DNA from 3 places in the Peribacillus sp. FSL K6-5616 genome. Region 1 is predicted to be linked to each of the others. Evidence: riboswitches for the same ligand, from Rfam matches in the RefSeq annotation. Region 1 holds a riboswitch; each other region holds the start of a gene.
The links. A riboswitch is a leader RNA that binds a small molecule or an ion and turns the genes downstream of it on or off. The one in region 1 is predicted to bind S-adenosylmethionine.

Region 1 (9,899 bases):
CAGTAGCCCTACCCTGACATAACCTTCGCCAAATTCACCGAACCCATTCCCTGCGGCAACAGCTACATGGGCATGCGTTAATAAATAGTCCGCAAAACTCTCGGACGTAAAACCTTCAGGTACTTTGAGCCAGGCAAAAAACGATGCCGCTGGAGCTTTGACATCCCAGCCGATGGCCCTCAATCCCTCAATGAAAACATTCCTTCGCCCCTCGTACATCTGCACTAACTGCTCTACACAGGTCTGTGAGTCAAGCAAAGCGCTTGCCGCAGCTTCTTGTATCGCCGGGAAAAGACTCACATAAAGATGGTCTTGTAATAGTTCAAGAGCTTCTATTACACTCTTATTGCCCACTGCGAAGCCGACTCTCCACCCTGCCATATTGTATGTTTTCGATAGAGTGTATATTTCAACTCCTACATCCTTCGCTCCCTCCGCCTGCAGAAAACTTATCGGTTTTTTTCCGTCGAATCCTATCGCCCCATAGGCAAAATCATGGACCACACATATTGAATGTTCTTTTGCAAAGGAGACGGTTTCATCAAAGAAACTTTCATTTGCAGAAGCGCCTGTGGGATTATTCGGATAATTCAAGAACATCATTTTGGCTTTATCAAGAACTTCTTTATGTATGTCATCGTATTTCGGAAGAAAATCATTTTCTTCTGTCAAGGGCATCAGTTCGGTCTTTGCCTGGGCTAAAACAACACCGGAAAGATAATCCGGATAGCCGGGATCTGGAACAAGGATCGTATCACCTGGATTCAATAAACACTGCGGAAGTTCGACAAGACCTGCCTTGCCCCCGAAGAGAATCGCCACTTCACTATTCGGATCCAGCTTGACACCGTATTCTCGTTCATAAAAGACGGCAGCAGCATCTTTTAAATATTGATGTCCCCGGAATGGCGAATATTTATGATTAATCGTTTTTTCAGCAGCAGACTGCAAACTTTTGACGATATGTTCCGGCGTCGGCTGATCAGGGTTTCCCTGGCCTAAATTAATGACATCATGTCCTTGTTCCGTGATTGCATTGACTTTTGCGACCAGTGAAGCAAAAAACTGCTTGGGCAGGTCCTGAAGCAGTCCGGATTTTTCGAATTGCACCATTTATACACCTTCTCTGAAATTTCTTGAAATTCTAGTCACAAATGATATATGTTTATCGTAGTCTTGTAAAGCATTTTTTACGTGTGGGGGTTTTAACGATGAAGTGGAAAATAACTTGTATTCAAATGGATATAGCCTTCGGGCAACCAGATATCAATTTTCAGGTTGCAGAGCAATGGATGGAAAAAGCAGCTCGGTCCGAACCCGATATCGTCATATTACCAGAGCTTTGGACAACCGGATACGACTTGACCAGGCTGAATGAGATTGCTGATCAAGAGGCAGAAAAAACGATTGAATTTCTTAAAACACAGGCACAGAAACACCAGATTCACATCATCGGCGGTTCCATTGCGAAAAAAACAAGCAAGGGAATCTATAACACCATGATCATCATCGATAAACACGGAAAGCTCATTAAAGAATATGATAAGCTTCACTTATTTCAATTAATGGATGAACATCATTTCCTGCAGCCAGGTGAAAAAGATGGTTTATTTACTCTTGATGAAAAAATATGTGCCGGGTTCATTTGTTATGACATTCGTTTCCCTGAATGGCAGCGAGCCCATACCGTTCAAGGCGCGGAAGTTCTGTTCGTTACGGCTGAATGGCCAAAGCCGAGACTCGATCACTGGAGAGCTTTATTGATAAGCCGTGCCATCGAGAACCAAGCCTATGTTGTAGCCGTTAATCGTACAGGCTCGGATGTCAATAATATATTTGCGGGTCATTCCTTGATTATTGATCCATGGGGGAATATCATAAGTGAAGCCGGAGAAGGAAACGAACTATTGACAGGCACCTTGGACTTCAACAAAGTTACGGAAGCACGTAACAAAATACCTGTATTCGAAGATCGCCGTCCTGATTTTTATTAATTTACCCATTGACAAACTATTTAAAAAGTTGATATTATTTTCCCGAAGATTAAAATTTCAGAAAACATTTACTCTTATCAAGAGCAGGCTGAGGGATAAAGGCCCTATGAAGCCCAGCAACCGACTGTAATACCATTGTGAAATGGGGCGGATTCTCCGCCGGATTATTAAATCCACAGAGCACGGTGCTAATTCCACCAGAATTCATTTTCTGGAAGATAAGAGGTCCGAAGCCAAAACTTCTGCCTCTTTCTATATGAAAGAGGCTTTTTTATTCTTATTTTGAATCTGGAGGGGAAAAGAATGACTCAAAACCATTCAAATTTTAAGAGATTGACAAACGAAACAGCTATAACTCTTGCAAAAAAACTTGGGTTGGTCAATGCGGATGCAAATTTGAAATGTAATGAAATCGGCGATGGAAACTTAAATTATGTTTTTCATATTACAGACACGGTCACAAACAAAGGTATAATAATCAAACAAGCGGTCCCTTATGCCAAGGTACTTGGTGAAAGCTGGCCGCTGACATTGAAAAGGGCAGCCATTGAAGCGAATGCGCTGATTCATTTCAGAAGTTATTGCCCCGAATTCGTACCGCAAGTTTACTATTCGGATGAACAGCTTGCCATCACAGTCATGGAGGATTTATCGCACTTGAAAATCGTTAGAACAGGATTGATTGATGGCGATTCATATCCATTGCTTTCACAGCATATTGGTGAATATGTTGCGAAGACTGCATTTTATACATCCGATTATCATTTAGAACCATCCGCGAAAAAGGAAGTGGCCCGACATTTCACGAATCCCGAACTCTGCAAAATAACTGAGGTCTTTATTTTCACGGATCCATTTTTTGAGGAACTCCCGGGAGATTTCGAGGTGGAATTGACTGATGCCGCCAAAAATATATGGAATGATCAAGAAGTGATACTTGAGGTCGCTAAGCTGAAACAAAGCTTTGAAACCGAGCAGGAAGCCTTACTTCATGGAGATTTACATACTGGAAGTATATTTGCAAGTGAAACTGAAACAAAGGTTATCGACCCGGAATTCGCTTTTTATGGGCCCGTTGGTTTTGACCTTGGTCAATACACCGCCAACCTTCTTTTTCAGGCAATTACACGAAATGGCGCTGGTAAGGAAGAGATTTTCTCACACCTTCATGAATTTTGGAATGCCTTTGAAGAAACTTATACCGAATTATGGGAAGCCCAAAATAAAAGCCCATTCCGCCATGTAAAAGGGTATCTGCCTTATTTGCTGACAAAATTCAAAAAAGATGCATTCGGTTTTGCAGGCTGTGAACTGATTCGGCGAACCATTGGCCTTTCCCATGTTGCCGATTTAAACGTCATTGAAGATAAAGTATCAAGGATCGCAGCCAAAACGTCAACATTGGAAATCGGTACTTTTTTAATTAAAAAACGGGAGGAATTGGATGTTCCAGCCCTCATTGAAGCGTTGAAGCAACGGACACTGCCATCTTACTCAACCATTTAAAAGGAGACCTGCACATGACTACACTAGCACCCTTACCATATTCGGTACAATGGGCTGATACCCATATTACATTATTAAATCAACAAGCCCTTCCTTCCATAACTGAATTTATTGAACTTCATTCTGTTGATGATGTATATGACAGCATTTTGACATTAAAGGTTCGCGGTGCCCCTGCAATTGGACTGACGGCAGCATTTGGTGTTGCACTTGGTGCCAAACAGGAAACAACCTCTGAATTAGGGGAATTCAAGAAAAATGTAACGAGGCACATTGAAAAACTCGCATCTTCACGGCCAACTGCAGTCAACCTTTTTTGGGCGTTAAAGAGGATGGAGAACACCTTGCAGGCTGCTCAAAGCATTTCAACTGCCAAAGAAGCCCTTGTATCGGAGGCTAAAGCCATCTTTGCTGAAGATGAAGAAATGTGCAGGAAAATCGGGGAACATGGTTTATCCCTCTTCACTAGAGGAGATTCCATTCTAACACATTGTAACGCTGGGGGAATTGCCACAGCTCGGTATGGCACAGCCTTGGCTCCCTTCCACCTCGCTAAAGAAAGGGACTTTCCGCTAAAAGTTTACGCATGTGAAACAAGGCCTGTCCTGCAAGGGGCGCGTTTGACGGCTTGGGAATTGATGCAAGCGGGAGTTGATGTCACCTTAATTTCTGATAATATGGCTGCCCATACGATTCACCAGAAACGGATAAATGGAATTATCGTCGGGGCCGACAGGATTGCGGCCAATGGAGATACAGCCAATAAAATCGGGACATTGGGATTGGCCATATTAGCCAAGCACTTTGGTATCCCCTTTTATGTGGCCGCACCATCAAGCACATTCGACCTGTCCATCGAATCCGGCACATCCATCCCGATCGAAGAACGGAATGAAGCGGAAATCACCTTCATTCAAGGTGTAAGGATCGCTCCGGAAAACGTGAAGACTTTCAATCCAGCCTTTGACGTTACACCGAATCATCTAATTACAAGCATCATTACCGAAAATGGCATCATAACACCGGATTTCATCAAAAACATTCCGCATTTTGTTAATTGATCCAGGTTCCTTTATTGGTGATAAAAAACGAGAAGGTTTTCTTATCCCTCTCGTTTTTTAAAGGTGATCGAATTAAGATTATTCTTGCGAGGTCTATAATACAATATTAAATTTCGAACATCTTCAGTATAAGGATGTCTTCGATAATAAAAGATAATTGGACATTCTTATTATTTTGAAAAGAACTCCTGAAGTGCCTTTTTATTTTCTGTACAGTCCATTTCCAAAACGGCTCCGGACTGGGGATATGTTTCATCTTTAAAGCTTCCTTCCACTGGAACCCTTAGGGTTTCGACGGTGTCCGGTGTATGGAAAACGGCTTTTGGTCCCATTTCCATTATTGTTTTCAGACCAATATCCGTATCCAAGTACGATAGTCCTTGTTCGATGATGCTAGGAAGGGCTGCCATCCCTTCGAAGGATGAGATTTGATTTATAAACGCTGTTTTTAATTGAACCATTACTTCTTGTTGACGCTCAACCCTACCAAAATCACTTTCATCATCATGTCTAAAACGGACATATTTCAATATTTCCTCACCATGTAAAACATTTTTACCGACGCTTGCTTGGATGCTCATATCATCTATGATTTCCTGATCCACATTCACCGCCACCCCCTCAGGGGCAAGTAAATCCACCATCTTCACAAATCCTTGGAAGTCGATTACCGCTACATGATCGACCTTGACATCGAAGTTTTCCTGTATGGTTTTCTTGAGCAATTCCCTTCCACCATAATAATAAGCAGCATTTATTTTGTCATATCCTGATTTATTCCCGGGGATTTTCACATAACTATCACGCATAATGGAAGCCAGCTTCAGTTTTTCCTGCTCAGGAAAGTATTTTGCCAGGATAATCGCATCTGATCGAGATTTTTGCTCTCCCCTTGTGTCAACACCAATTAACAGAAATATTTTATCGCTTTCCTTAGTCTCTTCATTGGTTAGTTTTTTTTCCGTACCTTCATTTCCATTTTGTTTGGGTAAAGGCGCATAGGTGCAGCCTGCCAGAATCAAGACCAATAGATATATGAACCATACCTTTTCTTTCATTACCTCACCTCATCGGAAAATTACCCCTATTCTCTGCCTAATTTTGGAATCCTATGCATGAAACGACAAAAAAGCCTGCCAACGATATTCGCTGACAGGCTTTTCGGTCAAAATCATTTATTGATTTCTTTCTTTAATACTTCCACTGCCTTTTTCACTTGTGTGTCGTTCTTAAGGATTTTCTCCTGGATGACCTGCATCAATTTCACGGTAGTATCATCCTTAATGGTGCCGGTTTCTTTAATTTTTTGTTCCCTTTGGAATGCTGTTACCGCATTCGTGGTTGCTTCATCAAAGAATCCATCTATCTTACCCGGATCATGGCCTGCTTCCTTCAGCATCTCTTCAGCCGCTTTCACTTCACTCGAAGAATCGGATGCTTTCAATTCCTTGTCAGGCGAAATGTACGGAAGGCTGGCATAATCAGGAAGCTTCACAGTAATATCCGGCTTGATCCCTTTTTTATGAATCCAATTGCCTTCAGGAGTCAACCATTTAGCTGCCGTATATTTGAAGTTAGATCCATCTTCAAAGTCTTCGGCAGTCTGAACTGTCCCTTTCCCAAATGACTTGACACCGATCAATGGAATGTCCGCAGACTCACTGACAGCCGCTGCAACGATTTCAGAAGCACTGGCACTTCCATCATCAATCAACACGACTACCGGGATTTTCAGTTCTCCATCATTCTCCGATTTATAGACATCTTTTTTCCCGCTGCGATCCTCAACTTGAAGGACCACTTTCCCATTAGGTATGAACAGGCTTGCCATTTCTATTGCTTGATCAAGAAGTCCTCCTGGGTTTCCCCGCAAATCCAATACGAGACCCTTCATATCCTTCTTCGACATTTCCTCAAGCGCCGTTTTCAACTCTTGAACTGTATGTTCGGAAAAACTGGTCACTTGAATTTTTGCAACTCCATCATCAAGCATTTCCGCATATACCGTTTCAATCGGAATTGTGTCCCGTTTAATGGTGAGCTCAATCGGTTCCGACTCACCAGCTCTTGAGATGGAAAGATCCACTTTCGTTCCCTTTTCGCCCCTGATTTTCAGGACAGCTTCAGAAGAGCTGAGTCCTTCAACACTTTTACCGTCCACACTTAATATGATATCATTCGGTTTTACCCCTGCTTTTTCTGCTGGGGACCCTTTTATCGGTGAGACGACCATGATTTGTCCATCCTGCTCCTGAATCTCAGCACCGATTCCTTCAAAAGATGAAGAGATGCTCTCATGGAAACTCGATGCTTCCTTTTTATCCATATAAGCAGAATAGGGATCATCCAATGATTTGATCATTCCATTAATTGCGCCGTCAACAAGTTTTTCTTCATCAACCTCTTCATAATAGTCATCTTTTATCTTATCGTATGTAGAATACAGCTTTTCAAATTCCGCATGCTTATCCGGTGCTAATGACTCTACTTTTTCATCTCCAAAGGTCAAGGCTATTGTAGTAATCCCTGCAGTTAGAAATATGACTAAGAAAATCCCCATAATGAACGTAAACTTCTTTATTTTAATGAATTTCCCTGCCTCTTTTGGCTGTTTTTGATTTTCTTCTTCCACTGAAGCCTCACCACTTTCATTCTTCATGACGATATAAACGATTTCATTCCTATTTTATCAGCTTTCATGCCAATCGAAAAATAATAGTTATCAAAAATAACAACTTATAGCCATATGTATTTTTTAATAAACTTCAAATCATGGAGAATGCTCCAAGGACAACAGGCATCTCCTGATATTACAAAAATGCGGATACCTGGAACAAATGAGCCTGTATCCAACCTGCCATTATACAGCATCACTTATTCCTGGTCACCCGCCTGTCATTTACATCCAATTATCAGTCCTGGATAGCTGCTTCCAATGCCACTTCAACCATTTCGTTAAAGGTTGACTGGCGCTCATCCGCCGACGTTTCCTCACCAGTTAAAATGTGATCGGAAATGGTCAATACAGATAAAGCTTGGCGTCCAAATTTAGCAGCAAGCGTGTAAAGGGCCGCTGACTCCATTTCTATCGCAAGTATTTGGTATTTTGCCCATTTTTCCAATTCACTATTATCGTTATAAAACTGATCGGCCGTAAATACATTACCGACCTTCAATTGCAAGCCCTTTGCCGTGCCGGCGTCATAAGCTTTTCTAAGTAATTCGAAATCCGCGGTCGGGGCAAAGTCCACCCCGCCGAAAGTCATACGGTTCATTTGGGAATCGGTGGAAGCGCTCATTGCAAGGATCACATCCCTGACTTTTACATCTTTTTGAATCGCTCCTGCAGTTCCCACACGAATCAACTTCTGGACATTATAGCTATTCATCAATTCATTCACGTAAATCGAAATGGATGGGACACCCATGCCTGTACCTTGTACAGAAATTCGTTTTCCTTTATATGTCCCTGTATATCCAAACATGTTACGAACTTCGTTATAAAGTTTAGCATCCTCTAAAAATGTTTCAGCAATATATTTTGCACGCAACGGGTCCCCAGGAAGTAAGACCGTTTCCGCAATTTCATTCTCTTTTGCACCAATATGTACGCTCATACGACTATGTCCTCCTTAACTTGTGGTTGAAATGATATTCAAAAACTACTATACCATATCAACTACAAGTTAGGAAAATCGAACCTTATCTGGAATTTGAAAAACTGGAAATCACGAAACGACTTTTGGCACCCTTCCTAAATCGCAAACAAAACGGCGGAGGTCCGCCGTCTTTTTTTAATGGTTAATAAAATTAAGGGAAAGGAAGCTGCTAACCGTCTTATGACAGCTACTCATCGACTTCTTCATCAATTATGCATTTTTCAAGAAGATATTCGAATGTGATGTCAGCAAGATCTTCAACTTCAGCTTCTGTTGGAAGATAGCCCCGTCTTATCAATTCTTGAAAAAAGAATTCCGCTATCTCTTCTGTATCAATAAAAACCTCAATTTCTCGCAAATCATCGCCCCCTTATTTAAAGGTCTATGAATGTGTAGAGACAAATATACCAGTAAGGCATCCCTTAATGGAAAAACATATGAAGGGTCTATCGTTATCAAGTTCCATTCGTGTTCAATTAGAATGGATACTTCTATAGGGAATCTGGAATTTGCCCTTTATAGATGCCTTTCACTTCGTTTGCTTCTTTTTATGATCTGGATAAATTTCCTCTGCCGCCTTTTCTATTTTAGCGAGGGCGATCTTCATGATGTGACGATATTCATCATCGCCAAAATGTTCGTAGAGCTTACAATAATCATTATATAAATCCAACAGGCCATCAATCATTTCCTTTTTTTCATCTTTTGTCATTGTCATTTCTCGCTCACCTTTACCAGGGTTGTTTTGTTTAGCAATGATAGCAAGCTCATTTTTCTTTTGAGGAAGGAGCAGACCCAACTTTTTAATGATTCCATCTGCACGTTTAGCATCGGCAATCAAAGTCAGTTCTTCTTCATGCGCTTCAAGCCATTCACCATCAGAGATTCTTGATAACTCATAGATTACATCCTCCCAGGCATTTTCCTTATAGCGCCAAATTTCCGTTCGATAGCCGATAATCTTGAAATAATCCTGTTCATATCCATCCACTTGGACCAAGTCACCTAATAAAAATTTATATTCAATATCGATTTGTTCTTTCGGATAAAGGATTTCTCCTTCATATTCATTTATCGATTGCAATGTTTTTTCGATATAAAGACCTTCACTATAGTTCACTTCATACACATAAGCACCATCGAGAAATTTCACATCGGTTATATTCCCGACTGTCCCATACATTGTTATTACGACTGTATCGCCTAATTTAAATTTCGGCTGTTTTTTTTTGCCCATAAGAGACATCCCCCAATATGGTCCTTATCGTTTGATTAGTAAATTATATGCACAAACAAACATGGAGGTTAATGGAAATAAGCGGGCATTTTGCTCATTTAGCTAATTAACATGCCCATTTATTTAAGGGCACTACAACCAAAAACCGCCTCATTTAATGAGACGGTTCGTAGTGGGGATTGTGAGCGTCACTTTCGTTCCTTCGTCGCGGACGCTCTCAATTTGGAATTTCCCTTTTAATTCCTCCATTATCTGGATGCATGTCGCCACACCTAATCCGTTTCCATCCGGTTTGGTGGTATAAAAGGGCATACCGATATTTTTTAAATTCTCGGGACTGATGCCTTTTCCATCATCGCTGATCACTAATCTTATATATTGGGAGATGGAATTGTGATGCAGTTCAATCTGCCCCCTTGCTTCGATGGCTTCACATGCATTA
Region 2 (9,899 bases), 370 kb from region 1:
TCTGCACTGAAATTCCCAAAGATTTTTTGAGCATCGTATGTGCCATAATAATCGCCCACACCCGCATGATCACGTCCGACGATAAAATGGGTGCAACCATAATTTTTACGGACCATCGCATGGAAGATGGCTTCTCTAGGTCCTGCATAACGCATGGCAGCAGGGAAAACTGCAAGGGAGACGCGATCCTTAGGATAATATTTATCAAGCAGCACTTTATAGCTTTCCATTCTTACATCTGCCGGAATGTCATCTGATTTAGTGGCACCGACTAGAGGATTTAAGAATAAACCGTCGACGATTTCCAATGCTGTCTTTTGAATATATTCATGTGCACGGTGAACAGGATTCCTCGTTTGGAAACCGACAACCGTTTCCCATCCTTTTTCAGCGAAAGCCTTCCTTGTCTCGACTGGGTCCAAATAATGAGCTTGAAATAGCGGACGCTCTATTCTCTTGATCAACTTTATTTCCCCGCCGACATATACATCCCCGCGGTTATATAAATTTTTCACTCCAGGATGCTTCTCATCATCTGTTTGATATACCAATGTCGCTTCCAATTGCTTATCTGGAGTGTAAATATCGGAAACGGAGAGAACCCCGTAAGTTTCACCTTCATGGGTTAATGTTACTTCTTCACCTATAGTAAGGCTTTCTGCAGTTTCTTCGGTCAAAGGCAGCGTAATCGGGATGCTCCATACATGTCCGCTGCTAAGCCTCATATCCTTCACCACTGTCTCATAGTCACTTTTTGTAAAGAATCCTTTAATCGGGCTGTAGGCACCAGTGCCTATCAATTCAAGATCGCTTAAAGCAATTTCATCGATTTCGATTGACTTCGTTATTTTACTAAAATCATATTTTGGTTCCCAAAGATCGATTAATGTTCCTCCGTGCGGTAAACTGATGGTCATGCTAATTTCCCCCTATGGTTTCTATTTATTTAAGCCTATAATTTCTATTTATTTAAGATAAATGCAATCCGCATTCCGTTTTTTGAGCTCCTTGCCAACGGCCTGAGCGTAAATCATCTGCATTGAAGGCAGGTGCAGTACACGTTTTACATCCAATGCTCGGATATCCATTATCATGCAGGACATTATATGGAAGTCCATTCTTGTGGGCATAGCGCCAAACATCTTTCCATGTCCAATGTATGAGTGGGCATATTTTAACTGATTTGAACTTATTATCCTTATTGATATACTCGGTCTTAGCCCTTGTTTCGGATTGCTCCCTCCGCAGTCCCGAAAGCCAGGCTGTTGCCGATGAAAGCACATCTGTAAGCGGAACGATTTTACGGATGTTACAGCACTTATTGGAATCACTAAGCCATAATTCATCGCCATATTCCGCCGCTTGTTCCTCAAGCGTCAAGTCAGGTTTCTTCATTTCGATCAAAAGCTTCGGATATCGCTTCTTCACTTCCTCGATCAATTGGTAAGTTTCCTCAAAATGAACATCTGTATCAAGGAAAACTATTTTAGCCGAAGGATTGACCTTCGCCAATAAATCCGTAAGCACGATGCCTTCAATACCAAAACTGCAAGCATAAATCAGTTTGTCTCCATAATGGTCATTCGCCCATTGCAGAACTTCCAAAGCACCTTTTGTCTCACTGTCTGCAGGAAATACAGGGAAGTCCCCTGTATTGAAATTTTCATAGTTTATTAATGCAGCCAACTTTGTAGCCCCCTCTAAAAACTTGCTGTATCAGGTTAGAGTAACTGTTGATCAATTCCCGTTGTTATATCCCCCGGTTATTTGAATCTAGGAAAAAGAGACGAATCTAACCAATACTCTCTTTATATCAGTTAAACCCGCCTCTAGTTTTTCTAGTCAGCAGATACCTTATTTAATTCTTAGTTTTTCATTTCTTTCCATTTGAATGATTTTACCATCCTGGACAATAAGTGTAATGGATCCATATTTCATTGAATTAAGCATTTCTTGAAGTCGTTCAAAAATTTCTTCAAGCTGATTCTCTTTATCCAAACCAGTTCCTCCTTTAAGAAAATCCGCGAATATTTTATTTTAAATTTCTTAGATTTATATAATTCCATACAACCTTACATTGTTATGGTCTGCCTAAAATTTTCACAAAAAACAAAAATCTTTCCATGATGGAAAGATCGCAAGGTAAATATCTTTACCTTATCTTCCAAAATGATCAACATTTTGTTGGAGGTAGCACCTTGCATCCATCATGCAGGTTGCTGGACTTCAAAGGGCCAATTCCCTCCGTCGCTCTGGATAAGTTTTATTATTTTAAATATTAACATATATTTAATCCTTGTCAATGGAGTTTTCTTATAAAATAACTTGGTTTAATATTATGGATGAACTGTTATTTTTATACACACTATTCAATTTATGATTTTATGTTCATATAAATGCGAAAATAGACTCGTCTTTTTAGATAAAGTCTCCAAAAAAATGAGTCTATTTTCATTATTAGGCCTATTATTGACGCGTGTTATTCTAAAAAAAATTTCTAGGATTCCAGTCTTTTTATAGAAGGAATTAATTTATTGAAGTCATTAATTTCTTAACTGTATCGCTTCTACAAATTCTTGAACCTGACTCTGGACGCGATCAATTAAATGCAAATCATTGATCGGGTTTTCTGGATTCTGTTTATCTATTTCCTTATCAACAAAATAAATCCCCTGCAGCGGCTCGCCTTTTAATATTGAAATTAATGGTTTAAGCGCATAGTCAATCGCCAATAGATGCCTGTTACTTCCACCAATCATGATTGGCAGCACCGGCTTCCCCTTAAAAGCACCTTCTGGCAGCAAATCAATCAATGCTTTCAATACACCTGTATAAGAAGCCTTATAAACCGGTGAACCTATAATGACTCCTCTGGCCGCTTGAATTCTCTCTGAAAGCTTTGAGATATCCTCGCTATTATATTTCCCTTGGAATAAATCATCTGCTGAGAAATCCGTAATCGAGAAATAAGCTGTAGTAAATCCTGCATTTTCGACTAATGATTGAATATGTTTTAGTGAAATGTCCGTTCTTGATGGAATAGCCGGACTTCCTGATAAAATTACGATATCGCTCATTTGATACCCTCCAATGTTACAAGATTTCCAGATATAATTTTCTTAAAGCATTTCGTGAAGTATACATTTATCGTAATTGTCTGAAAAATATAAGTCAAATCTTACACTCTGGACATCTACTCTGAATGAAAAAAGAAACGGTCATATTTACGGCTTGATGCTCATGCCCTTAAATATGACCGTTTCATTATGTATGATTTTGTTTCCCATGAATACCATATACCAAAAGTTGAGCAATGCTCTTAATTCGTTCAGAAGTAAAATATGGCTCCTTTTTTTGTTGATGGATCTCATAATGTGTAGATAAAGCCAATGTGAAAGAAATGATCCCTACATTGAATAAAATAATATCAGAGATATATTGTATCTCTCCGCTATCTATTCTCTTCTGTATTTCAATATGCCTGGCATTTGGCTTGAAAATCTGATCTACATATTGCTTTGAAATATCTTGATCGAATTGTGTTTCCCTAAATAATATCGAAAACTGTTCTTTATTTTCAAGAATTTTTTTTATCATGGTAGTAACATGATTCTCCACTAGATCATCCGTGGATAGATGGCTAGTCCCATCTTCAGATTCCTCTTTTTCATTAGGGGTAATAGTAGCCAAAAGCAAATCTTTTTTGCTGTCAAAGTATTTGTAAATAGTAGCTTCGGAAACATTGCAAGCAGAGGCAATTTCATTCGTTCTTGTCATGTCAAAACCTTTAGTGGCAAAAAGAGTCCGGGCTACATTTATGATTCGTTCTTTGGTTTGCTGCCCTTTTTTCAAAAATATCAACCTTCTTTTATAAAGATAAGACCGGTTTCACCCATCTATTTCCCATGATATATCGCTGGTACCAATCGGTCAATATTACCTTTGATCTATTAGAATTCAATATTCCCATATATCATAAATAGAAAACATCGTCTGGTTGGGACGATGTTTTCTATTTATGAAAATCACTTAAAAGATGCATAGCCATCATCGACCATGACTACACTTCCATTGATCGCATCCGCTTCCTCTAACGATAATAGATAGACGGCATTTGCAATGGCTTCTGGCTTAATCAATTCACCGCGCATTTGACTTGCACTCAATTTATCAATGATTCCCAAGTCTTTATAACCTTGTATGATAGGAGTGTCAACCCCGCCCGGCGCAATGCCCACAACGCGAATGCCATAAGCACCCAATTCCAAAGCTGCTGTCTGTGTCATCATTCTTACAGCGCCTTTAGTCGCCTGATAGGCAAAAGTCCCATGGGAAGCTAAGTAGCCAAACACAGAAGCGGTATTTATAATGACTCCCTTGTTACCCAGTTCCTTCATTTTCCGTCCTGCTGCCATGATTCCAAAGGCCACTCCGTGCTGGTTCACTCCAATCGTTTTGTAGTAACCTTCCATATCTTGGTCTAGGATCATACCGCCCGCACCAATGCCGGCATTATTAAACATGATATCGAGCCTTCCGTATGTTTCCACTGCTTTATTGATTAACGATTCAACATCTTCCTGCTTAGAAACATCCGTTTTAACATAAATGGCCACTCCACCATTAGCTGTTATCTGATCAACGGTTTCCCGGCCCATTTCTTCATTAAAATCCGCAACAACGACCCTGTCCCCTTTTACTGCGAATTTCAGGCATGTGGCTCGGCCTATACCGCTTGCTCCCCCTGTAATAACTGCAACTCTTGCTGTCATATACATTCCCCTTTCAACTAAGTAAGTGATCACTTACTTTTTATTATAAAAGTTAAGAATAGTAAATTCAAGCAATATGTAGTTTTATAGAGTTTTGAGCTTTCAAAAGTAAAGCTGTCCTATTAATAGGACAGCTTCATTTGATTAGCAGGTTTTCAATTCGGCCTTACTTACGGATGTCTTCACCATTTCAATGAAAAGCTGCATAAAACGATCATCACCTGTTAATTCTGGATGAAACGCACTAACGAGGACATGGTCTTGTCTTGCAGCCACTACATTCTCTTCATAAACAGCCAATACTTCTACACCTTCTCCAATTCCATCAGCAAATGGCGCCCGGATGAAAACTGCCTTATAAGGGGTTTCCATTCCTTTGATTGAAAGTTCAGCCTCGAAACTATCCTTTTGACGTCCAAATCCGTTCCTTTTCACGGAAATGTCCATTAGTCCAAGATAGGCCTTCTCATCGCCAGTCAATTCATTTGCCGCCAATACCATCCCAGCACATGTACCGAAAATTGGTTTTTTATCTTCGAAGAAAGTTTTGACCGGTTCCATAAATCCATAACGATCCATTAGCTTCCTCATCGTCGTGCTTTCTCCGCCTGGAATGATCAAGCCATCGATTTCCTGCAACTGCTCCGGTTTTTTTACTATAATTGCTTGTTCGCCGGCAGCTTTGATTTGGTTCAAGTGTTCTTCAACCGCTCCCTGTAATCCCAAAACACCGATCGTTATCATATTACCATCCACGTTCCTGCATCCGTTCTGCCGGAGCTAGTTTGGAAATATCAATGCCTTTCATTGCACTGCCCAATTCTTTTGACAACTTGCCAATCAATTCATAATCGGTGAAATATGTAGTCGCTTGAACGATTGCGGATGCGAATTTTTCTGGAGTTTCAGATTTAAAAATACCAGACCCAACGAAAACGCCATCTGCTCCCAATTCCATCATCAATGCAGCATCTGCTGGAGTGGCAATTCCGCCGGCTGCAAAGTTAACTACAGGCAATTTACCTGTGCGTTTGATTTCTCTTAAAATTTCAAAAGGGGCTCCAAGATTTTTTGCCTCTGTCATTAATTCATCATCACTCATGATGCTCACTTTGCGAATTTGTGACTGTACCTTTCTCATATGACGCACAGCTTCCACAATATTACCTGTTCCTGGTTCTCCTTTTGTACGAAGCATGGATGCTCCTTCACCAATACGGCGCGCAGCTTCGCCTAAATCACGGCAGCCACAAACGAAAGGTACTGTGAAATCACTTTTTAGAATATGGTATTCTTCATCCGCAGGAGTCAGCACTTCACTTTCATCGATATAATCCACTCCCATGGATTCCAGGACCCTTGATTCAACGATATGGCCAATCCTTGCTTTAGCCATGACCGGGATTGACACTGCATTCATTACTTCCTCGACAATTCGCGGATCTGCCATTCTTGCTACGCCGCCAGCCGCACGGATGTCGGAAGGAACCCTTTCCAAAGCCATGACAGCGACCGCACCGGATGCTTCTGCGATTTTTGCTTGTTCTGCGTTAATGACGTCCATGATTACGCCACCCTTTTGCATTTGTGCCATTCCTCTTTTTACTGTGTCAGTTCCTAATAATTTTTCCATTTTTTTCTTCCCCCTAATATTTGCATTTTTTAGATTTGTTAGGCTTAGTATAAAAAAGAGTTGACCGCATTGAAAGTGTCAGTTTTAATAAATTTAATAGGGTCAGTAATTTTTTTTCAAAAAGGTGGCAACAAAATGAATATGCTTTCTTGTGATTTAAATCGGTTAAGTGAAGTACCTTTGTACGAACAATTATATTCATATATTAAAAAAGAAATTATTGATGGCCGTCTTCTTTACGGCACAAAACTGCCTTCCAAACGGAAATTGGCAGAGTTCCTTCAAATAAGTCAAAATACTGTCGAGACTGCATATGAACAATTGACTGCTGAAGGATACGTTGAAGTCATACCAAGAAAAGGGTACTATATTCAAACATTCGAGGATTTAGAGTATACACAAACTAACCAAGTATCCTTGGAACAAAGCAATCATAAAGAAGGGGAATTGCTATATCATTTTCATCCCAGCCAAATTGACACGGAACATTTCCCATTTGAAAAATGGAGAAAATACATGAAAAGCAAAATCGATGAATCACATCAAGATCTTCTTTTACTTGGGGATTCTCAAGGGGAATATGAATTACGATGTGAAATTGCCCATTATTTGTATCATGCACGTGGTGTACAATGTGTTCCAGAACAGATCATCATTGGTGCAGGAATGGAAATTTTATTGCAGCAGCTTGTCCTACTATTCGATAAAAATGCCATCTATGGTGTTGAAGATCCTGGGTATCACTTGATTCATCGGATTTTACGCAGCTACCCAAATGAAGTCCATCCACTGCAAATTGATGAAGAAGGCGTAAAGGTGAACCAAATTGAAGATTCAAAGATCGACGTTGTGTATGTCACTCCCTCACATCACTTCCCCAATGGGACGATCCTATCCGTTAACAGACGGACGCGATTGTTGAACTGGGCTCAAGGGGCAGCAAACCGCTATATTATCGAAGACGATTATGATAGTGAATTTCGTTATAGTGGAAAAACAATTCCTTCCTTACAAAGTATGGATGCTGGTGATAAGGTGATTTATTTAGGGTCATTTTCCAAATCATTGATGCCATCAATTCGGATCAGTTATATGGTTCTTCCCGCTCCTTTGTTACAAATGCACCAACAGGAATTGTCTTTTTACCATTCAACCGTTTCTCGGATTGATCAGCATGTGTTGACACAGTTCATGAAGGAAGGTGATTTCGAAAAGCATTTGAATCGCATGAGGAAAGTGTACCGTCGGAAGTTGGATAAAGTGATCGATCTATTTAAACCATATCAACAAATAAAAATCATTGGAGAGCGGTCAGGTTTGCATATCGTCCTCATCGTCAAGAACGGCATGGATGAACAGACACTTATTCAAAAGGCAAACGAAGACCATATTAAAATTTATGGATTATCAACATATTCAATCGAGAAAATTGACGAACATCCTCCAAAAATTATATTGGGCTTTGCGGGGATTCCTGAATCCGAATTGGAAAAAGCCATTCACCTTTTATTGAACTCATGGGGGTTATAAATAAAAAGAAGTTCACTGTTTTGAACTTCACAGACTGTAGACAAACTTTCGAATAAAATCGAGTTTGTCTACAGTTTTTTTAGCTTGTACATATTGAACGTTGATTTCCACTTCAGGCACTCGCTTTCCGAGGGCGGTCGGGGAGCCTCCCCGGCTTCGCCTACGGGGGTCTCCCCTAGACGCGCTTTTAGTAGTGACACGACATTTCTGACAAGCATATCGTGGAAGATGCAGATCATTAGCGTCATTATTAGGATGTAAAACCTATATATGCGAAACATAAAAAAACGATTGAGCGTGTATTCGTATATGCAAAAGAAAAGCAGGGTATGCGTAGGGCTGCTGTAAGCCGATGCATACCCTGCTTATTTTTCTGCCATTAATTTAAAGAATATGGCCAATTGGACATGGTTAGGTCCAAAAGTGGCTTTACATAGTGGTTTGTAGAGCCCCAATTTCTTAACTTAGGAGATATTTCAATGGAAATGCCAAAAGGAGTTCGGAATGGGCTCATCCTGATTCCCTCTCACGATTGTATCGGGATGATTACCATGATTTTAATACAAGACTTTCTTTGTGATGAAATTTGCATTGAATGTCTTGAGCCAAGACCCCGCTTGATGCTCGCGGTGAGGGTTTTTGGCAGGCCGTCGACCTAAAGGGAACGGAATCATCCGGACCGCAAAGTATGCTCCGGGGTCCGGATGATGTCTTGGCGGTCAAATAAAGCGCGGTTGGACGAAAAACGGTTATGGCTGAAAACGACCGAAAGGTTTTTCAAAAACAAAAAATGCAGGCATACTCAATTTTCTAGGAGTTTGCCTGCAATCTGAGAATTTCACTCTTGTGGATTTTTTTAACTTTTAGATAAATACAGTTCCATCATATCTTTTGGTACCATGCTCCCGCCGGTCGCCCAGATGACATGCGTCGACTGGTTCATTTTATCCAACAGTTTTTGATCCATAAGATATTCCCTTCCTTCTGGAGCTGACAAAAGTTGTATCGGACCAAATGCTCCTGCTAGGGCAGATGGCTCTAAATAATGGCCTTCCGTCTCTGCCATTTCCTTGAGCAATTCGAATAACCTTCTATCCTCTATGGTATAGCTGCCGCTTAACATGGTCGTCATCATACTGGAAACCAATGCTGAAGGCCTTCCTACTGCAAGACCATCCGCTTCCGTCTTATTATCGATACCAAAGTCCTGAACCGAAACTTTGTCATGAAGGCCTGTCATCAATCCTAGCATCATGCATGGTGAATGTGTCGGCTCTGCAAAAAAACAATGTACATCATCTTCAAAGGCTAACTTGAGCCCATATGTTATGCCGCCGGGCCCGCCGCCGACTCCGCATGGTAAGTACACAAACAAAGGATGATCTTCATCTACTGTAATGGACATATCCTTCAATTGTTTCTTCAGGCGCGTTGCAGCCGTCGCATAACCTAGCAGCAGATCCATGGAATTTTCATCATCAATAAAGTGGCAATCGGGATCAAGTGATGCTTCTTTACGGCCTTCTTCTACAGCTTTACTATAATCATCATCATATTCCTTTACAATGACACCCAGACTTGTTAATTTATCCTTCTTCCACTGTTTGGCATCTGCAGACATATGGACCGTTACTTTAAATCCCAGCTTCGCGCTTATTATTCCAATACTCATTCCTAAATTGCCGGTTGAACCGACAGCAATCGAATATTTTGAAAAAAGCTCCTTATATTCATCACTCGCAAGTACTCCATAATTATCAGTCCGCTTTAAACCGCCATGCTTCATTGCTATTTCCTCAGCACGTTTTAAGACCTCATAAATACCTCCGCGTGCCTTGATTGAACCTGATATAGGTAAATGACTGTCACATTTCAGCAAAAGTTTTCCCGCAATTTTAGTTCCATAGGATTTTTCCAAGTTTTTTTGCATGAAAGGAATCTCGACTAGGGGTGATTCAATGATA
Region 3 (9,899 bases), 2.6 Mb from region 1:
CCAAAGCTAATGGAATTGTTGCTGAAGAAGTATTTCCATACTCCACTAGGCTATATAAAGTTCGTTCGATTGGAAAGCCGCTTCTTTCACATATTGACTCGATCATTCTTAAATTTGCACTATGCGGCACGAACCAATCAACATCATTCAATTGATATTCAGCATTTTTCATCACAGTTTGCATTCCTTTTGGAACGGTCGTGACAGCCCATTTATAAACCTCACGTCCATTTTGTACAAGGTTGCCGCTATCATTTAAGTCTTCACCATTTATGCGTGTCGATAGGTTTGTACTATATAAATGTTTTCCGCCTTCACCCTCCGAATATAAATGTGAAGAAAGAAAACTTGGCTGTTTTTCATCATATTCTACAAGAACTGCTCCTCCGCCATCTCCAAATAAAATACAAGTGGCTCGATCTTCATAGTCCATAAGTTTTGATAAAGTATCCGCTCCAATAACTAGGATTTTCTTATTTAATCCCGATGTTACTAGTCCATTAGCTACATGCAGCCCATAAGTAAATCCTGCACAGGCAGCGTTTAAATCAATAGCTCCAGTATTCTTAATGCCTAGCTTTGCTTGGACTAAAGATGCTACACTTGGAGTGTTGAAATCAGGAGTAAAGGTACAGACAATGATCATATCAACATCTTCGACAGATTTATCATACCGTTCCATTAGATCCTTTACAGCTTTATAACCGATATCACTAGTAAACTCCTCTTCATGTGCAATTCTTCGTTCTTTAATACCGGTACGTTTAACAATCCATTCATCATTGGTTTCAACCATTTTTTCTAAGTCTTTATTTGTTAACCTTTTTTCAGGAACATACGAACCTATCGCAGTAATACGTGCTTTGGATTTGAACATAGAATAGCCACCTCGTGTGTATGAATTGCATCATTTTATAACTTGATATTAACACCTGGTACTAATTATAAAGCAAAAAAAATCTTATGCAACTAACCGTTACATTAAAAAAGAGCGGGGCGGGGCAAAGCAGCTTTAAAGTAAAGCACCTGTTAGTTTAATACAATCTTTAGAGAGAATGCCAAAAGTCATCTTCAAGACATTTCCTCTAATAATATTAAATTCTGCTTGCCTTACTGAACTTGTCAAAAAAATCCACACTCCTTAGTTGAAGCAGATCTTACTTATTTATGATGACGACAGATTTGATCTTGCCTTTCGAGGTTTTGTTCGACTGCATATGTAGTGCCCCATTCACACATTGTATTTAATACAGGTACAAATGATTGACCTAACTCAGTTAAACTATATTCTACTTTTGGTGGTACTACTTTATATACTTCTCTTCGGACAAGCCCATCTCTTTCCAGCTGCTTTAATTGGTCGGTCAAGACTTTCTGGGTTATGGCCGGTATTAGAATATAAAACTCTTTTGTCCTCATTGGTTTTTGACTCAGAAAAAAGAGAATTAAGCATTTCCACTTTCCTCCTACAGTATTCATGAAAATATTTATTCCCGTATTTAGACTCTTCATTCCTCATTCCTCCTGAATAGGCACATAAAGGTGGCTATGCCACATTATTGTGCGTTATTTTCTTCTACATCATGGGTCCATTATCTCTGATTATAAAGCAAATATAACATTGGGAGTGAACACGATGAGTGTAAGAGAGACTATAGAAAAAAGACGTTCCGTAAGGCAGTATGATCCCCATTATAAAATTAGTCCAGAAACGTTGGCGACACTTATTGAAGGAGCCAGTAAATCGCCTAACGGAAACAATATTCAAGCAACACGATACCTGGTTATAGATGAACCATATTTAAAGAATTTGTTACTGCCCATCGCTTTTAATCAACAACAGGTAATTGAAGCCTCAGTACTGGTTGTTATACTAGGTGATTATCAAGCATTTGAAAAAGAAAATATCATAATGATACATGAGGATGAATTTCAAAAAGGTTATTTTGACGCATCAGTAAGAGATTATCTAACAAACGCGGCAATCAATTATTATCTAAATAAATCAAAAGAAGATTTAAAGGTTGAATTAATAAGAGACGCAAGCCTGGCGTCAATGTCGTTAGTTTTATTGGCGAACGAGGCAGGTCTTGAAACCATTACAATGTCCGGGTATGATTCCGAACAATTAAAGTCAGCCTTAAACATTTCCGATAGGTATTTAGATGTTATGCTTATTGCCATGGGGAAAGGAATGAAAGAAGGTCACAAAACAGTAAGACACGATGTTAACAAAGTCATTTATAAAAACAAAATATAGTGAGTGTATTGGAAAGAGGGTTAAAAAGAACCCTCTTCCTCTTTCTTCTTAATCTTTCGTAAAACTTTAGTGTTTTAGCTAGCTTGTAGTAGGTTACCGCGAGCGCAAGGGCAAGAACTGTTCCTTTGACGATATCCATCGCATAATACGGAACGGACATCCATGATCAGCCCATTTTGAAGGATTCCGATCAGGACTGCACCGATGAAGGTTTCAAAGGCATTCGGTTTTCCCGCTCCTAAAACGGAGGAACCCAATGAAGGCTGCCGCGACGGTATTAATAGCGGGATCCTGAATTGATTTCCGATTTCATGCCCCTTAAAGCAAGGACAATTCCCCCGATTGCAGCAAATAAAGCTGAAATAGATAGATATTAACTGATATCCCGGAAATTCTAGCCGCTTCCTTATTTCCCCCAATCTAAAAAGGAATCAATCACATCTCTTACAAATTCCCATTCCAGGCGCTTTTGTTTAAAGCCTTCTTCACCCACTGATGTAAGTCTGTAATATTTTCTTCACAAACAATTTTTGGCTAATTCAAAGCCGTACATATCCCTCCTATGTAAAAGTGACAGGATGAGCGGGTCTATCTGACCTTTTAAGTTTCCCTTATTAACATCTTCCTCATATTGGAATTTACAGATTGTTTTTTTAGTTATACCTGATTTAACACTCTCCTTTAGGTAAGTACCTATACTAAAAGTGCATACTTACGTACTTGCAGAGTGCAATTTATACTTAAAATAAATAATAATTAAGGAGGAGAAATCTTTGAAAACTCTTGTTATCATAGCACACCCCAGTCTAGAAACATCCCTCATAAATAAGCGATGGGTAGAAGCGCTAAGGAAATATCCGGAAAAGTATACAGTACACGAATTGTATAAGGTTTACCCTGACGGAAACATTAATGCGGAAAAAGAACAGCAATTAATCGAATCGCATAGTAATCTTGTTTTACAGTTCCCTTTTTATTGGTTTAATTGTCCGCCTCTCCTAAAAAGATGGCTTGACGATATTTTTACTTATGGTTGGGCTTATGGTTCAAATGGAGGGGATAAATTAAAGAATCGCAAAGCTGCTTTAGCTGTATCTGCCGGAATTAACAAAGAGGATTATAGTGAAGAAGGAAGATATCGCTATACACTTGAACATTTATTATCTCCCTTTGAAACTACCTTCCTTTACTGCAATGCAGATTATCGTTCATTCTTTGCGTTTTATGGTGCTGAAAATGAGCCATCCGTGAGCGAATTGGAAAAAAGCGCACAAGATTATTTGAATTTTGTCGATAACCTTTAATAGGCAGTTCATTAAAGAAGTATTTCCTTGTCAGGGAAATACTTCTTTTGATTTAATCAAAATAGCTACACCTACTGCTGTTTAGTCTCCTGAACTGGCAAACTGTTTTTCTCTCCCCACTCGCACATCATATTTAACAATGGGATGAGAGATAGACCACGTTCAGATAATGAATATTCTACTTTTGGAGGTATTTGGGGGAATTCCTTGCGTATGATAAGGCCGTCTGCCTCCAACTCTTTTAACATGATGCTTAGCGTTTTAAAGGAAATGGTACCGATACTTCGCTTCAGCTGATTATGACGCATGACCTTATTTTCAGACAGCCAATACATTATGATCATTTTATATTTGCCGCCTATCAAGGACAGCGTATATCCAAAGCCAGTTTCATTCGGTTTCACACCTGCCGGAACACAGGTTTCGCGCATAAGTCTACACTCTCCTTTAGATAAGTATATGATATGAATGTTCTTACTTTACAATAGATCATTATCAATCTTATTAAAAGGTAAATAAGGTTCCTATAAAAATTACAATTGCGGTCAATCTTTATACTCCAACAATGAGGGTTCAAAAAGTGCTCCTGCCACCATTTTAGCGTAAGTAAAATAATGACGATCTCCTTAACCCATCCCTTTTTAAAAAGGAAAAATCCTGTTGCATTACAACAGGATTTTTTTGGATTTTTGTAGAGTAACGCACGAATACATTTTAATGTTTTTGCTTGTAATAGGTTACCGCGAGCGCAAGGGCCAGCACTGTTCCTTTGACGATATCCATCGCGTAATACGGAACGGACATCATGATCAGCCCATTTTGAAGGATTCCGATCAGGACTGCACCGATGAAGGTTCCAAAGGCATTCGGTTTTCCCGCTCCTAAAACGGAGGAACCAATGAAGGCTGCTGCAACGGCATCCATTAAATAGGGGGATCCTGAATTGATTTCCGATGTCATGACCCTTGAAGCAAGGACAATTCCCCCGATTGCAGCAAATAGAGCTGAAATCAGATAGGCAAGTATTTTGTATTTATTAACCGATATCCCAGAAAGTCTCGCTGCTTCCTTATTCCCCCCAATAATGTACATATAACGACCGTGCTTCGTATAAGTCAAAAAGATATGGGTCGCTATCACAATGACGGCCATGATCAGGATTATCCATGGTACTTGGCCAATTTTGGCGAAAAACGGGCTGATCAGTCCTGTTGCGAATGTCCCGTCGGGCATGACCATATTTTGCGAAACCGTGGCCCCTTTTGTATAAGTAAGGGCAATTCCCTGAATAATGAACATGGTAGCCAATGTCATCAGCATGTCGGGAATTCTTAATTTAACGATCATGAATGAATTCAAAGCCCCTACGAAAAGTGAGGCACCGACCGCAGCTAATATGGCGATGAATGTATCCTGGGAAAACCAGACAAACATCGAGATGACGATGGCATTGGCCAATGATGCGACGGAGCCCACGGAAAGGTCGAAGCCATCCACGGTCAGTGATATCGTAATGCCGATCGCAATGATGGTCACGATTGAAATGGAACGCAGGATGTTTATCAGGTTAGACGTTTGGATGAAAGATGGATTGGATACGGCGAAAATTCCAATCAGAATGATAATCGTCAATATTGTGCCGTATTTATAGAAAAAGTCGAATAGTTCCACCTTTTTCTTCGCTTTCGCTGTCTGTGTAACAGGAATGGGTATGCTCATCCTATTTACCTCCTGTTGAATAGAATAGTAGTTCTTCTTCATTCGTTTTGCTTGTTTCTAATTCGATGACAGTGCTCCCGTCATATAACACATAGGTCCGGTTGGTAATGCCCATGATTTCGGAAAGCTCGGAGGATGCATAAATGATCGCTTTTCCATTCCTTGCAAGCTTTGCAATCAATTCGAATATATCCTTCTTGGCTCCGACATCGACCCCTTTCGTTGGTTCATCGAATATGTATACATCCGCATCTGCCATAAGCCATTTTCCAATGGCAACTTTTTGCTGGTTACCACCGGATAGGTTTTCGACCTTCACTTCCCCTGAAGGAGTTTTAATGCCGAGACTTGCGATCGTTTCCTTCGCCTTTTCCTTTTCCGCCTTACGATCGACGATACTGAATGTTTTGCAGAATTTTCCGAGACTGGCTGCAGTCAAGTTTGCCGAGACTGATTCCTGTACAAGGACCCCTTCTTTCCTGCGTTCCTCAGGTACAAGTGCCAGCCCGCTTTTTACTGCTTCATGCGGTGATTTCAGAGAAAGCTTTCGACCATTCAGGATGACTTCACCCGCTGTGATGGACGTATGACCGAAAAGGGTTTTACATAGCTCCGTTTTCCCAGCCCCGACCAACCCAGCCAAGCCGATTATCTCGCCTGCTTTAATATTCAGACTGACATTCTTAACTTTCTCGGCATCTGACAATCCGTTCACTTCCAGAATTACGTCTCCAATCGAAGCATTCACTTCAGGAAACTGTTCATCCATGGTTTTCCCGAGCATGTTCTCTACCACTTCGGTACGGGTTATGTCCTCGATTTTTCGACAAGTGACACGCTCCCCATTCCTCATGATCGTAATTTCCTCACAGATTTCAAAAATCTCAGGCAGACGATGTGAAATGAAAATGATTGCCACGCCTTTTTGCTTTAATTCATTTACAATTCGAAAAAGTTCCGTCGTCTCCGTATGACTTAACGGAGCAGTTGGCTCGTCGAGAATCAGGAATTTGCATTCTGTCGAAACGGCTCTTGCTATCAGGACCATCTGTTTTTCAGCCAAGGTAAGATCTCTAACCAGCTTTTTCGAAGGGACATGAATTTTCATATCTTCAAGAATAGAAGTGGCTTTGTTGTGCAGTTCTTTCCATTGTACCCTTTGTTTTTTCCCCATGTTTTGGACCATATCATTCAACATTACATTTTCCCCAACTGTTAAATAAGGGATGAGGGCGGTATCCACTTCCTGATAAACTATTTGAATGCCCTGTTCCTGAGCAGCTTTTGGCGAGCGGATATCCCGCTTCATCCCATCAATAAAAATGTCACCTGAATAATGAACATGGGCTCCCGATAAAACTTTCATTAACGTCGATTTCCCTGCTCCGTTTGCACCGACCAATGCGTGGGCTGTTCCTGATTGTACGGAAAAATCAACATCACTCAGCGCCTTCACCCCCGGAAATTCAATCGAAATCTTCTTCATTTCTAGTTGCTTGCCCATGTCCATTCCCCCTTATAGAACAGACACTCCCTTCGCTGGAAAGAGAGTGTCTCTTTTTATTTTTTATAATGATCTTTCAAAACCTTCATCCAATCTTCTTCAAATTCCGTCGATACACCCCAGCCATCGACAATATCAGACAGGTTTGCCATGTTTACCGCTTCTTTTGAAGCTTGGATTTGCTTTTGCGAAATAAGTGATGCCTCCAAATCATATGTTTGCGGCGTTTCTTCGCCAGCTAATTTTTTAGCCAATATCCTCATATTCACTGCACCGATCAACTTGGGATCGACTGCTGCCGTGTAGGACCATGAGCTATCAGCCGATTGGATCTCTTGGAGATCTGCATTCGAAACATCAATTCCATATATCTTCACTTCATCGCGGCCCGCTTCTTTAATCGCCCGGGCTGCACCGATAGCAAAGGCATCCCATGTTGCGAAAATGGCGTCCAATTTACCTTTAGGGTATTTATTCAGCATTGCAGCTACAGCATTTTGTGTCTGCACCGAAGTATCAGCGGATGCCACTCCGAATCTTTCGACTTCTTTAATCCCAGGATTTTCTTTTAATTTTTCCTGATAAACTGCATTTCTTCTTACCATTGGAGGAAAGCCATCCACCCAAAGATATGCAATTGCCGCTTCACCTTTCTGTTCTTTTATCAGTTTATCGAAAGCCAGTGTTGCCAGCGCTTCATCATCTTGTGAAGTTAATGTCACGCCCTCTATTTTAGATAGGTCGCTTATTGAATCGAATGTGACAACGCTTTTACCTGCATCAACCAACTTCTGAACGTCATTTACAGTTGCGGCATCATCACCATGTGAAATGATATAGCCGTCGTAATCTTCCTCCAAAGCTTGTGCTATCGCATCATGGAATTTAGCCGTATCACCATTGGCTGTGTACGTATCCACTTGAAACCCCAGTGCTTCTCCTTCTTCTTTCGCCCCCGCCAGGTATTGGGCAGTATGATCATCACCGCCAATTTTACGGATCACCTTGATTTTGGCTCCATCGCCATCAGCAAATCTCTCCGGGACATTTTCAAATGATACTTTTTCTTCTTTCTTCGATTCTGTGGAACTCTGCCCTGCAGAGCAACCCGTTAAAAGCAAAGCCGAAGCGATGGCAGAAATGAATATCCCTTTAATAGACCTTCTCATCTTGTTTCCCTCCATGTTTTCTCATTAGTCTTATCAGATAAGTCGGTGTAAATCCCAAAATAAAAACCTCTCTAATATAGAGAGGTTTAATCGGCTGTTTTGCAGACTTGTCCCTCTCTTATCTGTCAAAACATTTCTGTTTTGCAGGATTTAGCACCAATTCCTAATGGAACGGTTGCTGGGCATCTTAGGGCCAGTCCCTCCGCCACTCTTGATAAGAGATATATTGTGTTACGTTTTCGTAATTATCACTTTATAGGGATATAGTCGTAAAGTCAATAGATTTTTGAATATTTGAAATGTTTCCCGTTATTTTTATTTTCTTTGAAGCTGGGCTAGACGCTTTTTCTCGATTTTTTCAAGCCTCTCCAACTGCCTTAATTTCACTTCGAACAACGTGATCGGATCACGGTAAACTTCCGGATTTTCTTTCATATGCTCCAATGCAGCCTGGTAGTCTTTTATTTCAGTCTGCGTCTGCTCTATCGTTTTTTGAAGTAAGGCAAATGAACTGCGATAGAAAAGTGAGATGTCCCGATCCAATGATTTTTCAAACAATCCAAATTGGGTTAGGAAACGTTCCGTGATCATTTCGGCAACATCCAGGTAATCTTCACTTTCCAGGTATTTCTTGTAACGATTGTACATATTGGCCTTATTTTGCGGTATCGCCCCAAATAGCTTCCCTGCTCCTTTAAGCAGCAATTGTGATGGAGTCCTGCGCAAAAGGATATTAACGTTTTCGATGCGGATACTGCTTGTCATCCGGTCGGCATCACGGCGCCAGTCATCCAACACCCTGAAGTCACCTGCCAGTGTAATCCGTTCTTCTTTGTATAATTCATTGAATCCGGCACTCATCTCATCCATGAACTGCTGGCTTTGTGAGAACTCCATTTGGGAACTGGCAATCCAGTCTTGAAGAGAACGGTAATATTGAGGCATGATCTTGTCAGAAATGAAGTTTTGAATCCGCTCATTCATTTCCTGGTTTAACTGTACATGGACCTGACTGAAATCACTGCTTTCCGTTAACGATTTAGAGCAATCCCTCAGTAATTCAGGAATTTTTGAATAAAGCTGACTTTTCACTTCGTCCTTAAGCGAACGATACGACCTTATGATATTTTCACTTTTTTCTTTTTCCAGATCAGCCAGTTGATTGACCGCTCCATTCAGTTTGACTTCCATCTGCTCATTCCAAGAGATGGAATGCTCGCATTTCCGCTCATTGGCTGTCCGTTTTTCTAATAGATAAGATAAAGTTTTACGAATGAATGCCAGGATTTTTTCAGATCTTCTTTCCTTCCAATTATCATCTTGATAATTCGATTGAAGGAAGGCTGAAAGGTCCTTCAATTGCTGCCTGCTGTCATAATGTTTGGAGAAAGCGAACACTTTCGCATTCGGGAAATATGCATTCACTTTATCCCATGTTTCGTCTTCCATCCGGACTGCGACCTGATCACTGTATATCGTATCCATTTTATTTAATAGGAAATGGATCGGCAGTTTCGGAGCCATCATTTGAATTTCCAATAACAGATCCCTTTCGCTGCCGGTGAAAGGAGCCCGGGCGTCAAGAACGAACATCAGGCCATCACTGCCATGTAAATAGCCTTGGAAATCGGATTCCACGCTTTGTTCCCCATGGAACCCCGGTGTATCCAATAACCGCAGATGATTATTTCTTAGGTAGTCACTGATGATTGTCACATCGACAATAGTCCCGCGCTGACGGCGTGTTTCATCCAAATCAGTTAGCTCCTCGACAACTTTGCTATCTGTATCGGTAATTTCAAGGATTTCCAAATCATCCCCATCTTTGACACTTACTAGGGAAGAGTGGTCCTCAGCAGCAATGCTCTCGCCAACGATTGACTGAATAAAGGATGTCTTGCCATTTCCTGTACTTCCTGCAAGAAGGAGATTGAAATTCCTGG

Region 2: another riboswitch for S-adenosylmethionine. It lies ahead of MHB45_RS10815 (YezD family protein); the one in region 1 lies ahead of mtnK (S-methyl-5-thioribose kinase).
Region 3: another riboswitch for S-adenosylmethionine. It lies ahead of MHB45_RS00315 (sugar ABC transporter substrate-binding protein); the one in region 1 lies ahead of mtnK (S-methyl-5-thioribose kinase).

What each region holds. Positions count from the first base shown of each region.
Region 1 is NZ_JBBOYT010000001.1:2,622,052-2,631,950, forward strand. Features, by position in the region: gene MHB45_RS12495 (pyridoxal phosphate-dependent aminotransferase) at 1-1,113, opposite strand, end outside; gene MHB45_RS12500 (carbon-nitrogen family hydrolase) at 1,212-1,994, shown strand; SAM riboswitch class I at 2,066-2,219, shown strand; gene mtnK (S-methyl-5-thioribose kinase) at 2,298-3,500, shown strand; gene mtnA (S-methyl-5-thioribose-1-phosphate isomerase) at 3,515-4,561, shown strand; gene MHB45_RS12515 (LCP family protein) at 4,732-5,619, opposite strand; gene MHB45_RS12520 (lmo1851 family serine protease) at 5,733-7,220, opposite strand; gene deoD (purine-nucleoside phosphorylase) at 7,474-8,178, opposite strand; gene MHB45_RS12530 (YozD family protein) at 8,408-8,578, opposite strand; gene MHB45_RS12535 (hypothetical protein) at 8,750-9,457, opposite strand; gene MHB45_RS12540 (ATP-binding protein) at 9,608-9,899, opposite strand, start outside.
Region 2 is NZ_JBBOYT010000001.1:2,253,505-2,263,403, forward strand. Features, by position in the region: gene sat (sulfate adenylyltransferase) at 1-917, opposite strand, end outside; gene MHB45_RS10810 (phosphoadenylyl-sulfate reductase) at 970-1,686, opposite strand; gene MHB45_RS10815 (YezD family protein) at 1,855-1,998, opposite strand; SAM riboswitch class I at 2,155-2,263, opposite strand; gene ssuE (NADPH-dependent FMN reductase) at 2,544-3,077, opposite strand; gene MHB45_RS10825 (TetR/AcrR family transcriptional regulator) at 3,265-3,852, opposite strand; gene MHB45_RS10830 (SDR family NAD(P)-dependent oxidoreductase) at 4,026-4,772, opposite strand; gene pdxT (pyridoxal 5'-phosphate synthase glutaminase subunit PdxT) at 4,917-5,513, opposite strand; gene pdxS (pyridoxal 5'-phosphate synthase lyase subunit PdxS) at 5,518-6,405, opposite strand; gene pdxR (MocR-like pyridoxine biosynthesis transcription factor PdxR) at 6,541-7,935, shown strand; gene MHB45_RS10850 (D-serine ammonia-lyase) at 8,792-9,899, opposite strand, start outside.
Region 3 is NZ_JBBOYT010000001.1:58,772-68,670, reverse strand. Features, by position in the region: gene MHB45_RS00355 (ketoacyl-ACP synthase III) at 1-877, opposite strand, end outside; gene MHB45_RS00350 (winged helix-turn-helix transcriptional regulator) at 1,162-1,512, opposite strand; gene MHB45_RS00345 (nitroreductase family protein) at 1,637-2,260, shown strand; partial or broken gene MHB45_RS00340 (ABC transporter permease) at 2,343-2,680, opposite strand; gene MHB45_RS00335 (NAD(P)H-dependent oxidoreductase) at 3,034-3,564, shown strand; gene MHB45_RS00330 (winged helix-turn-helix transcriptional regulator) at 3,636-3,995, opposite strand; gene MHB45_RS00325 (ABC transporter permease) at 4,279-5,283, opposite strand; gene MHB45_RS00320 (sugar ABC transporter ATP-binding protein) at 5,285-6,787, opposite strand; gene MHB45_RS00315 (sugar ABC transporter substrate-binding protein) at 6,844-7,956, opposite strand; SAM riboswitch class I at 8,072-8,177, opposite strand; gene MHB45_RS00310 (GTPase domain-containing protein) at 8,272-9,899, opposite strand, start outside.